DNA from 3 places in the Labrys sp. F242 genome. Region 2 is predicted to be linked to each of the others. Evidence: riboswitches for the same ligand, from Rfam matches in the RefSeq annotation. Region 2 holds a riboswitch; each other region holds the start of a gene.
The links. Region 2 has a riboswitch for cobalamin ahead of ACZYTC_RS31670 (TonB-dependent receptor plug domain-containing protein). Riboswitches for the same ligand answer to the same signal wherever they lie in the genome.
Positions count from the first base shown of each region.

Region 1: it holds a riboswitch for cobalamin, as region 2 does, so the genes downstream of both, ACZYTC_RS06190 (ribonucleoside-diphosphate reductase subunit alpha) here and ACZYTC_RS31670 (TonB-dependent receptor plug domain-containing protein) in region 2, are expected to answer to the same signal.
Region 3: it holds a riboswitch for cobalamin, as region 2 does, so the genes downstream of both, ACZYTC_RS06180 (aromatic ring-hydroxylating oxygenase subunit alpha) here and ACZYTC_RS31670 (TonB-dependent receptor plug domain-containing protein) in region 2, are expected to answer to the same signal.

Region 1 is NZ_JBVASG010000001.1:1,335,923-1,340,654, reverse strand. Features, by position in the region: gene metE (5-methyltetrahydropteroyltriglutamate--homocysteine S-methyltransferase) at 226-2,574, shown strand; cobalamin riboswitch at 2,676-2,996, shown strand; gene ACZYTC_RS06190 (ribonucleoside-diphosphate reductase subunit alpha) at 3,106-4,732, shown strand, end outside.
Region 2 is NZ_JBVASG010000008.1:84,378-89,109, forward strand. Features, by position in the region: gene ACZYTC_RS31665 (Ros/MucR family transcriptional regulator) at 758-1,222, shown strand; cobalamin riboswitch at 1,384-1,580, shown strand; gene ACZYTC_RS31670 (TonB-dependent receptor plug domain-containing protein) at 1,693-3,639, shown strand; gene ACZYTC_RS31675 (calcium:cation antiporter) at 4,055-4,732, opposite strand, start outside.
Region 3 is NZ_JBVASG010000001.1:1,330,533-1,335,264, forward strand. Features, by position in the region: gene ACZYTC_RS06175 (FAD-binding oxidoreductase) at 1-880, opposite strand, end outside; gene ACZYTC_RS06180 (aromatic ring-hydroxylating oxygenase subunit alpha) at 1,042-2,286, opposite strand; cobalamin riboswitch at 2,404-2,608, opposite strand; gene ACZYTC_RS06185 (ribonucleotide-diphosphate reductase subunit beta) at 2,861-3,976, opposite strand; gene ACZYTC_RS06190 (ribonucleoside-diphosphate reductase subunit alpha) at 4,105-4,732, opposite strand, start outside.

The DNA.
Region 1 (4,732 bases), on a different contig from region 2:
AATGTCCTTGGCCGCGTCAGGCGCTCCCGTACGGCCTTTGCCCCCAGTTCTTCATGGGGTCTGCCGATGTTCAAGCTTCAAACTGCCATCATGCGTGAAGGTGCAGTCGATCCGACTGCTCGACGACGAATGCGTTGCGGCGTGCCCTAACGGTACGCCGCTCCCTCCTCGATCCGATCCATTCACCACGAACCGGGACCTATCGGTCACCGGCCGGAGACGCGCATGTCCATTCCCATTTCGACGCTCGGCACGCCACGCATCGGCCCACGTCGCGAACTCAAGACGGCCCTCGAAGCCCACTGGGCCGGAAGGCAGAACGAGACCGCCTTGCTCGCAACGGCAGCCCAGTTGCGCGCGAGCAACTGGGCTCGACAGAGCCTGCTCGGCGTTACCCATATCCCGTCCAATGACTTTTCGCTCTACGATCAGGTTCTCGATATGAGCGCCGTGGTCGGTGCCATCCCCTCTCAATATGGCTGGGAGGGTGGCTCCGTCCCGCTTTCGACCTATTTCGCCATGGCGCGCGGCAGGCGGGGCCATGACGATCGTGGCCATGAGGGCTGCTGCCATGGCGGCGGCGGTGTCCCCGCTCTCGAGATGACCAAATGGTTCGACACCAACTATCACTACATGGTTCCCGAATTTCGCCGCGGCCAGGCCTTCGAACTCGCTTCGGCCAAGCCCATTGACGAATTCAGGGAGGCCGTAGCGCTCGGCTTCCACACGCACCCCGTGCTCATCGGCCCGGTGACCTATCTGCTGCTCGGCAAGAGCAAGGACGAGGGCCTGGATCCGCTCACCCTGCTGCCAGGCCTCTTGCCCGTCTATGCCGAGATCCTGCACAGGTTGGCCGCGGCCGGCGCGGACTGGGTGCAGTTCGACGAACCCTGTCTCGTGCTCGATCTCGACGAGAACGCGCGGGCCGCCCTGCGCCATGCCTATGGCGTCCTTTCCAGCACGGTCTCCGATCTGAAGATCATGATCGCGACCTATTTCGGCGGCCTCGGCTACAATCTCGACCTGGCACTCGACCTGCCCAGCGCCGGCCTGCATCTCGACCTGGTGCGGGCGCCAAGCCAGCTCGGGCAGGCGGTCGCACGAGCCAGCGCCGACAAGGTGCTATCGCTGGGCGTGATCGACGGGCGCAATGTCTGGCGGAGCGACCTGACTGCCCTTCTTGATCGGATCGAGCCGGCGGTTGCAGCCCTCGGCCCCCACCGCGTCGTCCTCGCTCCGAGCTGTTCCCTGTTCCACGTTCCCTACGATGTCGAGGCCGAGAGCGCGTTCGATCCTGAACTCCGGAGCTGGCTGGCCTTTGCGATACAGAAAATCGGGGAACTGAAGACCCTGTCGGCAGCCCTGGTCGACGGGCGGCGGGCCGTCGCTGATGAACTCGCCCAATCGGACGCAGCAGCTGCGGCCCGCCGTGTATCCGCTCGTATACATGATGCCGGCGTCGCCGCCCGCATGGACGGGCTCACGCCGGCCATGAGCGAGCGCCGGCATCCCTACACGCTGCGCCGCCGGGCCCAGGAATGGCTCGGCCTGCCGCAATTTCCCACCACGACCATCGGTTCCTTCCCCCAGACCGACGCCGTGCGCAAAGCACGCGCTGACCACGCAAAGGGCTGGATCGACGACGCCGACTATCAGCGTTTTCTGCGACAGGAAACCACCCAGGCGATCACTTGGCAGGAAGAGATCGGCCTCGACGTTCTCGTGCATGGCGAATTCGAGCGCAACGACATGGTGCAGTATTTCGGCGAGCAACTGGCCGGCTATGCCTTTACCCAGCATGGCTGGGTCCAGAGCTACGGCTCGCGCTGCGTGCGCCCGCCGATCATCTATGGCGATGTCTCGCGTCCCCGGGCCATGACGGTGGAATGGGCACGCTTCGCACAATCCCTGACCAAGCGTCCTGTCAAGGGCATGCTGACCGGACCGGTCACCATGCTGCAATGGTCCTTCGTGCGGGACGACCTCGAGCGCGAGCAGGTCTGCCGGCAGATCGCCCTCGCCTTGCGCGACGAGGTCGGCGATCTGGAACGGGCCGGCATCCGCATCATCCAGATCGACGAGCCGGCCATTCGCGAAGGCCTGCCGCTCAGACACGCCGAAAAGGAGGCCTATCTGACCTGGGCGGTCGCCTGTTTCCGCCTCGCCGCCTCAGGCGTCGACGATGCCACGCAGATCCACACCCATATGTGCTACTCGGAGTTCAACGACATCATCCATGCCGTTGGAGGCCTGGATGCAGACGTGATCTCGATCGAGACTGCTCGGTCCAAAATGGAACTTCTCGATGCGTTCCGGGCCTATCGCTACCCCAACGAGATCGGGCCGGGCGTCTATGACATCCACTCTCCCCGCTGCCCCACCGTGGCGGAGATGCGCGACCTCCTTGCCAAGGCACGCGAGCGGATCGCCGGCGATCAGCTCTGGGTCAACCCCGATTGCGGCCTGAAAACCCGCAGCTGGGACGAGGTCCGCCCGGCCCTCGTCAACATGGTTGCCGCCGCCCGCAAACTTCGTGAAGAGACCGCTCCAGCGAGAGTGGCGGCGTCCGCGTGAAAAACCTGCCGGGGGACAAATTTCGTCCTCCGGCACGCCTTGTCCCCGTTGAAAAAAAGGGCATCATACACCATGTATTGACATAGAGACACCCAGGCATACTAGATGCTGTATCCACAGGTCCTCGGATTCGCTGTCCGAGGCTAAGAGGGAATCCGGTGAGCCCGAGAGCAAAGCGCGTTTGGTGAAAACGCACTTTTCCTCGAACTTTTTGTTCGACGCGTCTTTGCGATTTGAAGCGACGCTTTCAAAACACAAGACGCTCTAGGGCAAAGCCGGGGCTGCCCCCGCAACTGTAAGCGGAGAGCGGGCTGTCGCTGTGCCACTGGCCGGAAGGCGGGTTCAACCCGCCCTTCGCCGGGAAGGCAGACAGTTCGCAACGACCCGCGAGCCAGGAGACCTGCCTGTGGCTGGTTATCGTTTCCTCGGGCGGGGTGCCCCGACGGATCGCTTTGCTCGTGGCGCATATGCCTGCGCCGACGCGGAACGCGTTCCTTCGGCCCAAGCCTCCAACATTTTGGGGTTTGCCGAATGTCTTTCGATCTCGAAACTGCCACGACCACAAAGACGCCTTTTCCGGCTGCCGGCGCCGACAGGGCGAAGCCGGCCTCGGAACCGGGCTATCAGGTCATTCGCCGCAACGGCGCCGTCACGCCTTTCGATGCCTCCAAGATTTCGGTGGCCCTGACCAAGGCCTTTCTCGCCGTCGAGGGCAATTCGGCCGCTGCTTCGCGCCGGGTGCATGACATTGTCGCCGAACTCACGGCCCAGATCGTTGCCGGCCTGACCCGCCGTGCCGATGCGGGCCGAACCTTCCATATCGAGGACATCCAGGACCAGGTGGAACTCGCCTTGATGCGCGGCGAACACCACAAGGTGGCGCGTGCCTATGTGCTCTATCGCGAACAGCACGCCCAAGAGCGCGCCCTGGAACGAGCAACCGAGACAGAGGCACGGACCGCCATCGCCCCTGCCCTGCGGATGAAGACGGCGGAGGGCTCCTTGCTACCGCTCGACCACGCGCGCCTCACCGCCCTGGTGCGCGAAGCCTGCGCAGGTCTTGCCGACACCGATGCAGAGACCGTGCTGAACGAGACGCAGCGCAATCTCTATGACGGCATCAGCCAGGACGAACTGGCGATCGCGCCGATCCTCGCCGCCCGCACCCTGATCGAGACCGAACCTGATTACGCCAAGGTCAGCGCCCGGCTGCTCAACGACAAGCTGCGCCGCGAGGCGCTCAGCTTCGTCGGAGGCCGTCCCGACCAGGCGACGCAGGCCGAGATGGCGACCCGCTACGCCGAGTATTTCCATGACTATATCCGCGTCGGCATCGCCAACGAACTGCTCGACCCGGAGCTCGGCCGCTTCGACCTCGCCCGCCTTGCCGCTGCCCTCAAGCCCGAACGCGATCTCAAGTTCGACTATCTCGGCCTGCAGACACTTTATGACCGCTATTTCCTGCATGTGCGCGGCACGCGTTTTGAGCTGCCGCAGGCCTTTTTCATGCGCGTGGCCATGGGCCTGGCCTTGCGCGAGATCGACCGGGAGGCGCGGGCGATCGAATTCTATGATCTTCTCTCCTCCTTCGACTTCATGGCCTCGACGCCGACTTTGTTCAATTCGGGAACGCTGCGCGCCCAGCTCTCCTCCTGCTTCCTGACCACTGTGTCCGACGACCTCGAAGGTATCTTCAAGGCGGTGAAGGACAATGCGCTGCTCGCCAAATATTCCGGTGGCCTCGGCAATGACTGGAGCAATGTGCGTGGGCTCGGCGCCCATATCAAAGGCACCAACGGCGAAAGCCAGGGCGTGGTGCCCTTCCTCAAGGTCGCCAACGATACCGCAATCGCCGTCAATCAGGGCGGCAAGCGCAAGGGCGCGGTCTGCGCCTATCTGGAGACCTGGCATGTCGACATCGAGGAATTCCTCGATCTTCGCAAGAACACCGGTGACGACCGCCGCCGCACCCATGACATGAACACCGCCAACTGGGTGCCGGATCTGTTCATGGAACGTGTGGAACAGGATGGCCCCTGGACCCTGTTCTCACCGGACGAAACGCCGGACCTGCACGACCTCTACGGTCCCGCCTTCAAGGTCGCCTATGAGGCGCATGAGGCACGCGCCGCGCGCGGCGAGCTCCGCGTCTTCAGGC
Region 2 (4,732 bases):
CTCGGCGCCCTGCCGGAATCAGGGGATCGGTGACGCCAGCATTTTACAAGTGGAAGGCGCAATACGGCGGCATGAATGTATCGCCGGCCAGGCAGATGAAGGGATGAGAACGCCGAACTCAAACCGATGCTAGCGCATGTGATGTTCGACAATGTCGCGGAGGGATCTGGTGGGAAAGAAATGGTGACGCCCCCTGTCGCGCGGAAAGCCGTCAGCACATCCGGTCGAACCCAGGGAATGAGCGACCGGCGGGCATGTGAAGCCGTCGGCTGCGCTGCCGCCGCATGATGATCCGATGCAAAACACTCGCTCCAACTACGCCACGCTTCGGGAGCGTAAGCAAGTCATTGCACACGAACGCCGCCGTTTCTGCCAGGGTGCCCCTTGCGTGAGGTTGCGACCGTGGGCTTCTCCAAAGGTAGGAACGTTGCTGGCATGAACCCTGGCGGATGGGCGCGGCAGCTTGTCTGTCTTGAGGAGATTGATCTTCGTTCGGGAACGGGCCGATGTAAATCGAATGCTCTCAGACGACCCTCTTTTATCTGGATTTGTTCAAAGATAGCCGCTGGTGGAAGCAAAATCCGAGAAAACTCAAAATAGTGGTGGCGAGGACTTCGATTGTTTACGGAGCGTCCTTTACACTGGCCCGCAATTGCCTGAGAATCCAAGATGGCGCAGCGATCGGGTCCACAATGCTGCGCTCATAAAGAAAAACGTCACTCACTTCGATATCAACACAACAAGAAAGTGATTGAACATGCTTGAAGAAGACACGAGTTTGCTCGACCTGACCGCCGACATCGTCTCCGCCTATGTAGCCAACAATCAGGTCGCCACAGCTTCCCTCGCGGATCTGATCCGTTCGGTGCATGGAAGCCTTACTGGTCTGAATAGTCCAAAGCCGGTTGAAGCGGACAGACCGCTGACGCCTGCCGTTCCGATCAGGAAGTCCGTCACCCCGGATCATCTGATCTGTTTGGAAGACGGTCGCAAATTCAAATCGCTGACGCGGCATCTGCGAACAGCCTATGACCTGACGCCGGTGCAGTATCGGGAAAAGTGGCGGCTACCCAGCGACTACCCCATGGTTGCACCAAACTATTCGGCTCATCGCTCTCGCCTCGCAAGGGAACTCGGCCTTGGCCAAGTGCGCCAGAAAGCCAAGAGCGAGCCACCGCCGCCTCCCGCCCCAAGCAAGGGCAGAAGGAAAAAGGCGTCATAGACGTTCGTCACCTCGGTCTAATGACGATCCCGATCTCGCCGGCTCCAGCAGGGCCGGCGAGTACGATCCAAGCCAGGTAGATGGAGCTCAAGCTTTCCCTGAAATCGTCCAGGATTGCACAGGACAGGGATTCCCAGTGCTTGACAGTTGCGACCCTGTCACCCTAGCGTCACGTCGACGGTTCCCCTCGGGGATAATAGGGAACGCGGAGAAGTGAGAAATCATTTCGAACCGCGGCTGCCCCCGCAACTGTAGGCGGTGAGTCCTTCGTTACATGCCACTGGGATCAGGCCCGGGAAGGCGACGAGGCGTACGACGACCCGTGAGCCAGGAGACCTGCCGTCACAATGGTCACGCGCGGTAACATTGGGCGGGGGTCCTCAATGGTGGTCGATCCAGATGTCCTTATGGGACAGCGGGAGGGACTTCAATCGCAGTGACGGCCATTGGCTATCCTGCTTGAGGTCTTCATGGACTCGACTATTTCACGCCTGCAACGCGCGGTTTTGACAGCCGGCATCGTTGGGACGTCCTGCATTCTGGCGACGCATGCTCTGGCGCAGAGTGCGGGAACACCGCCCGAGCCGATCGAACTGGATCCGGTCTATGTCAATTCTGCCACGCTGACGCCGACACCTGCCAGTCAGATAGGCAGTTCGGTCACGGTAATCACCGCAGACGATATCGCCAAACAGCAGCGGCGCACCGTCAACGATGTACTGAGCACCGTGCCCGGCCTCAATCTCGTGCAGTCGGGCGGCCCAGGCACCCAGACCTCCATCTTCATGCGCGGAACCAATTCCAACCATGTCAAGGTGCTCATCGACGGCATCGATGTTTCCAATCCTGCCGTTCCCAATGCTGCCGCCGATCTTGGCCAATTGCTGACCGGTGACATTGAGCGCATCGAAATTCTGCGTGGACCGCAAGGCGGACTCTATGGCGCCGACGCCATCGGAGGCGTCATCTCGATCACCATGAAGAAAGGCTCAGGCGCCCCCAAGCTGACGGCCAGTGTCGAAGGCGGATCACATGGCACGTTCAATCAACGCGCGGGAGTGGGCGGCTCGGCTTCGATTTTCAACTATACCTTCGGTATCGAGCATTTTCGTTCGACGGACACGCCGGTCACGCCCTGGGAACTTCTCGTATCCGGCACCGTCGCGCGCCCCAACTACTATGACAATTACACCTATTCCGGCCGGGTCGGTGCCGATCTGACGGATAATTTCTCCGTCAACGTCATTGCCCGCTACACCGACTCCAAGCTCGGTTTCACCAGCGACGGCTATGGAGCGTGCTTTTGCGCGCCCAACCCTTCGCGCACCTGGCTGTCGAACCATCAATTGTTCACGCGGGCCGAGGGTATCTGGCATTCGCTCGATAATCGCTACCGAACCATATTCGGCGTTTCCTACAGCAATCTATGGAGCCGGAACGTCTATCCGCCGGTGACCTTCACGGCGCCGAGCGCGGCAACCGGCGAACGGCTGAAGTTTGACCTGAGGCAGGAGATTGCCCTCAGCGACAATTACAAGGTGCTGCTCGGCGTCGAGCACGAGCGCTTCAGCCTGGATCTGGGAAATCTCAAGGCTTCGGATGTCGACAACGCAGCCTATGCCCAGTTGGAAGCAAACCTCTTCAAGGGCTTCACCGTGGCGTCCAACATTCGCTATGACCATTACAATAGTTTCGGCGGTCACTTCACCTATCGCCTCGCCCCGACCTACACCTTCGATCAGACCGGAACCCAACTGAAGGCCAGCGTTGGCACGGGCTTCAAGGCACCGACCTTGAGCCAGCTCTATCAGAGTTTTCCAGCCTTTGGTTTCTACGCCAATCCCGACCTGAAGCCGGAAGAGAGCACCGGCTATGATGTCGGTTTCGAACAGCCCTTGTTCGATGGCGAGGTTCGGGTTGGATCGACCTATTTTTACAACAAGATCAAGAACCTCATCATGGCCAATGCCGATTTCACCACCAATATCAACATCGGCAGGGCCGAAACGCATGGCAACGAGTCCTTCATCGCCTGGAAGGTGAACGATCAGCTCGATCTGAGGGCGGACTACACCTTCACCATCGCCAAGGACGAGGACGAGAACCAGGAATTGCTGAGGCGACCGCGGCACAAGGTCAGCCTGCAGGCGAACTGGTCGCCGATCGACCAGCTCCACCTCTCCGCCACGTTGCTCTTCGTCGGTTCCTGGGTCGACGGTAACCGTGATTTCTCGATCCGACGCATGCGAACTCCCAGCTACACGACGGTGAACCTCGCGGCCGATTATGATCTGAACGACAAGATCAATCTCTACACGCGCGTCGATAACCTGTTCGACCGTCGCTATCAGGAACCAATTGGTTTTCTTCAGCCGGGCCTCGGGGTCTATGGCGGTGTTCGGGTGCGGGCGTTTTGATGCGCCGATCTCGGGGTCCGACCAGAGCAGCGTCCACTTTCTGGTGGCCTGCCTGGTCCTCGCGATGTCTGGTATCGGACAAGCCAGCGCCGAGACTCCGGTGTCTGCGTCTCCACCACCCAAACGCGTCGTCTCCATCAACATGTGTACGGATGAACGTCTGCTGCTGCATCGTGTGGGCATGAATGTCGCTGAATACGATGTCCTGCAGGGTCTCCAGGGCGTGCGCGGACAGATCCGCCAGGTCGCCAGGCTCGTCGGAGAGCCGGACAGGGGAGAAGCTATCATCCGTGAGATGGACGGGCGCCTGGAGGCCTTATTTCGTCATGACAGAAGAGGAGCGCTTCCGCCACGACTGCAGATATGCTCGCCGTTGGCGGGTCGGCTTGCGCAAGAGACAGGCGGGCCATGCCTCTTACGGGCTGAAGACCAGAACCAGGAAGACGAAGAACACGCCAAGATGCACTGCGCCCTCAAGCATCGTCGTTCTGGTGCCTGTGAAGGTGAGCGTCGAAAGCATCAGCGTCATCGCCAGCAATATCATGTTGGTCGCTGAAAGCCCGAGCACCACATTCTGTCCGGTCAGGAGACCGATCACGAGGATGGCCGGCACGGTGAGGCCCAGCGTCGAGGCCGCCGCACCGAGACATAGATTGATGGCCCGCTGTAGCTGATTGGCCGTAATGGCCCGCAAAGCCGTGATGCATTCGGGTGTAAACACGATCATGGCGATCAGAATGCCGCCGAGCGCTGTCGGGGCGCCCAGGCGGGCGATGCCGAAGTCGAGCACTTTTGCCAGGCTTTTCGCCAGCAGAACGATCGGCAGGATGTTCAGCAAAAGCAGGAGAAGATGGGGCACGATCGGGCCGTCGTCGGCTGCCTCCTGGATCCCCGTGTCCTCCTCTTGTACTGGAGCGGTTTCCGCAGACGGCTCGCGGTAGAACTCGGCGTGGCGGCCGGTCTGAAGCACCAGGAAGGCGCCATAGAGCATGAGCGTGAAGATCGAGAAACTGATCGCCTGGAAGCGCGTCAGGGAGCCGTCGCTGACGGAGGTGGTGAAATTCGGCAAGATCAGGGGGATGACGGCCAGCGG
Region 3 (4,732 bases), on a different contig from region 2:
TGGTCTCGCGGCTGGAGGCCGGCACCTCGATGCCGGATCTGGTGAAGGCCACGCTGGCTTCGCCGGCAAGGGCTTCGTCCGCACCGATGTCCTCCATTGGAGTTTCGGCCGGCTGGAAGCTCTCTTCATGATAGCGGCGCATGTCGTAGCCATTGGCTTCGAGCATGTCCTTGACCGCTGCCATGAAAGGCGCGGGGCCGCAGCAGAACACTTCGCGCTCGCGAAAATCCGGTGCGATCAAGCGCAGGGCCGGAGCGTTGAGCCGACCCTGGAAGCCGGTCCAGGCTTCATGGGCCTCGGTCTCTTCCACGATCCAGGCGAGGCGGAGGCGCTGCATGCGTCCGGCCATGCGCTCCAACTCCTGGCGGAAGATGATCTCGCCCGGCCGGCGTGCGCAGTTGACGAAAGCGATATCGGTGGCGGCGCCGTGGTCTTCGGCAAAACGGGTCATCGACATCATCGGCGTGATGCCGGATCCGGCCGAGATGAAGAGGTATTTTTCTGCCGGATGACGAGAGAAGCTGAACTGGCCGAGCGGGCCGTAGGCCTTCAACCGCGTGCCGGGTTTGAGGTTGTCCAGCATCCAGCGCGTGCCGATGCTGGAGGCCTGCGCCTTGGCGGTGACGCTGATAGAAAGCGGGCGGGAAGGGCTCGACGACAGCGTATAAGTGCGCAGCACCGGCCCGGCCTCGGCCGGGATCTCCAGCGTGATGAACTGGCCGGGTTCGTAGCGGAACCAACCCTGTTCGGCGGCGCGGAAGGTGAAGGTCGCGACGTCGCGGCCCTCATGGATGATCGAAACGCATTCGAGCGCCTGGCTCTGATCGTTCCACGGCGGCGTTTCGTCGATATGCCTGAATTTTTGTGTGGCGATCGGCATGATGTCTGCCCTTGTATATGTCGGTTTCGCTAACACCCTCCCCTGGAGGGGGAGGGTCGACGCGAAGCGTCGGGGTGGGGTGATTTTCACCGGCTGCTGTGTTTCTCACCCCACCCCGTACTTCGTCCGACCCTCCCCCTCCAGGGGAGGGTGAAAAGGCGCTAGGCCACGCTGCGCAGGCGGACGCCGTCGTTACCCAGCGCCGCTTCCATGGCGTTGCGATACCACTCGACGAACTGCATAACGCCGCCCTCGTGTTCGGGGGCGTAGGGTCCGGGCGTGTAGAGGGGCGAAGAGACGCCGAGCTGGTTTTCCTCGACGATCTGGCGGTCCTGGTCGTTGGTCATCTGCCAGACATGGGTGAGTTCCTCGAGGTCGTAGTCGACCCCCTCGACCGCATCCTTGTGCACCAGCCATTTGGTGGTGACCTGGGTTTCCTTCGGCCCGATCGGAAGCACGCGGAAGCTCACGGCATGGTCGCCCAACACGTGGTTCCAGGTGGTGGGATAGTGGAAGAGCAGGAGGGCGCCGATATTGCCTTCTTCGATCGTCGGGCTGAGGGGGCGTTGCACCGCCGGTTTGCCCGACATCGTATAGCTGGCGGCATTGCGCAGCAGCGGCATGCGGGCCATGCGGAACTGGCCGTCACCGGAAATGCTGAAGGTGCTGGGCAGGCCGGCTTCCTCGCAACGCCGCCAATGCTGGCCGATGAGCGGATCCTTGTCGGCACCCTGGATACCCGTCACCGTCGGGGCTTCTGGGAAGGTACGGCAAAGCTCGGGATGATTACCCGCGCAGTGGTAGCACTCGCGGTTGTTCTCCCACACCAGCTTCCAATTGCCCTTTTCGACGATGGTGCTCTCGAAGGCCACCTTGGTGTTTTTCAGGCCATGCGGTGCCAGATAGGGCATGGCGCCGGCGCGGAAGGTCTCGAAATCGGGTGCCTCCTTGGCAAGGCAGATCCAGATATAGCCGGCCACGCTCTCGCAATGCACGGGCTTCAGCCCATATTGCGTGGCGTCGAAGCCGGGGCCCATGTCGCGGGCGAACAGCAGGCGCCCGTCGAGCTCGTAGGTCCACTGATGATAGGGGCAGACCAGCTTGGCGACGCTGCCGCGCTCGGCCGCGCAGAGCCGTGATCCCCGGTGCCGGCAGGAATTGTGAAAGGCGCGGATGGCGCCGTCACCGGAGCGCAGCACGATCACCGGATAGTCGCCGACCTGGAGAGTGAAATAGCTGCCCGGCTTGCCGAGCTCGCAATCATGGCCCGCGAACAGCCATTCACGGTACCAGATATTCTCCATATCCAGCCGGAAGTACTCCGGGTCTGTGTAGAATTTGCCCTCGAGCGTGGTGCCCGGTTGATGGGTCCGGAGGCGGCCCAGCATGTCCTGATGCGCTGTCATGTCAAAATCCCGCGTGACAACCAATGCGTTGACTTGGCAGCGGGATGGGAAAGCGGCTCGGTGATCTGCGCCGGTGAAAAGGCGCAGCCAAACCTCCTCCCGGAACGCCCACCGCGTCCGTCGGTTTTCTTCGTGGCTGGTTTCCGGGCTCAGGAGCGGCCTTCCGGCCCGATCGCGACGCCTTCCCAGGTCTTCCCGACCCAGTGGCACTTGCCGCGATCTTCTCCTCTACCGTTGCGGGGGCAGCGCCGGATTTGGACCGGCTTCCCAATTCTCCGGCCCGCCTTGGGGGCGAACCGGCACCTCGAATGAGGATTAGAATACATCGAGTCGGCGCACCGACTAGAGGCGATGCGACGGATGATGGTGTGTTCAGGACATTGTCATCGAGAGCTTGAGGACGGAAGGTCGGGAAGGAGACATTGAATGTCCATCATTCCCCGCGTGGCGGGGGATGATGGAGCAACCTGTCCCACTCCTTTCGAGATGTTGGGATCTGAAATCTGGATGAGGGGCCATGATTCCCCATCCCAGCTTTCCTCCGATTTGTTCCGAAGACCTCGAAAGCGTGCCTTCAATCCCAGCTCAGCGCGCCACCGTTCTGATATTCGATGACACGCGTCTCGAAGAAGTTCTTCTCCTTCTTCAGGTCCATCGCCTCACTCATCCAGGGGAAGGGGTTCTCCACGTCCGGGAATACCGGCATGAGCCCGAGCTGGGCGCAGCGCCTGTTGGCGATGAAATGCATGTATTGTTCGCAGGACACCGCGTTGAGGCCGAGGAAGCCGCGCGGCATGGTGTCCCGGCCATAGGCGGCCTCCAGTTCAGCGGCTTCGCGGATCATCTGCTGGAGATCGGCTTGGAAGGTCAGCGTCCACAGATGCGGGTTCTCGATCTTGATCTGGTTGATCACGTCGATGCCGAAGTTCAGATGGATGCTCTCGTCGCGCAGGATGTACTGATACTGCTCGGCGATCCCCACCATCTTGTTGCGCCGGCCGAGCGAGAGGATCTGGGCAAAGCCGGTATAGAACCACATGCCCTCGAAGATGACGTAGAAGGCGACGAGATCGCGCAGGAAGGCCTGGTCGGCGTCCGGCGTGCCGGTCTTGAAATCGGGATCGTCGAGATGCTGGGTATGCTTGAGCGCCCAGGCCGCCTTGTCGGTGATCGAGGGGATCTCGCGATACATGTTGAAGAGTTCGCCCTCGTCGAGCCCGAGGCTCTCGACGATATATTGGAAGGTGTGAGTATGTACGGCCTCCTCGAAACCCTGACGCAACAAATATTGCCGGCACTCAGGATTGGTGAGGTGGCGGTAGATCGCCAGGACGATATTGTTGGCGACCAGGCTCTCGGAGGCGGCGAAGAAGCCGAGATTGCGCTTGAGCATGCGCCGCTCGTCCTGTGTCAGGCCGTCCTTGGACTTCCACAGCGCGATGTCCGCCTGCATCGATACCTCGGTCGGCATCCAATGGTTGTTGCAGCCGGCGAGATATTTCTCCCAGGCCCATTTGTATTTGAGCGGCAGGAGCTGGTTTACGTCGGCGCGGGCATTGATCATCCGTTTCTCGTCGACCGTGACACGGCCGCCCTTGCGGTCGATCGCGCCGAGGCCGGTCGCATCCGCCGTGCTCTGTGGCAGGGGAAGCTGGGCTGCGGGCGAGGTGGGTTCGGACCAGTCGAGCATCGTCATCGTTTTCTTATCCTCAGAGCGTTTTCCAGAAAAGTTGATAGACTTTTCGCTTAAGAAAACGCGTCAAAACAAAGAGTTGGAGAGCAAGGCGCGAAAGGGAAAAATCGCACCTCGTTCTCGGCTCACTGGCACGCTTCGCAGTCGGGGTCGTGGATGGAGCAGGCCTTGCCCCACGCTTCCGACTGCAGTGTTTCCGGCTGAGTCTCGATCAGGATCGGCGCGGCCGCGTGCGGCACCGTGGCAGAGACGGCGTTGAGCTTGCCGTCGGTGCCCTTCAGCGTCGATTTCTCGACATGGGTGGCCGACTGCGAGCGCAGGTAATAGGTCGTCTTCAGGCCACGCTTCCAGGCCAGGCGGTAGAGCGTATCGAGCTTCTTGCCGGAGGGATTGGCGATATAGAGGTTGAGCGACTGGGCCTGGTCGATCCACTTCTGCCGACGCGCCGCGGCTTCGATCAGCCAGGCGGTGTCGATCTCGAAAGCGGTGGCGTAAAGCGCTTTCAGCTCTTCGGGGATGCGATCGATCTGGCCGAGAGAGCCGTCGAAATATTTGAGATCGGAGATCATGACCTCGTCCCACAAGCCCCGTGCCTTGAGATCGTGGACCAGGGCCGAGGTCACCACTGTGAAATCGCCCGACATGTTCGATTTCACGAAGAGGTTCTGATAGGCCGGCTCGATTGACTGGGACACGCCGCAGATGTTGGAGATCGTCGCCGTCGGCGCGATCGCCATGGTGTTGGAATTGCGC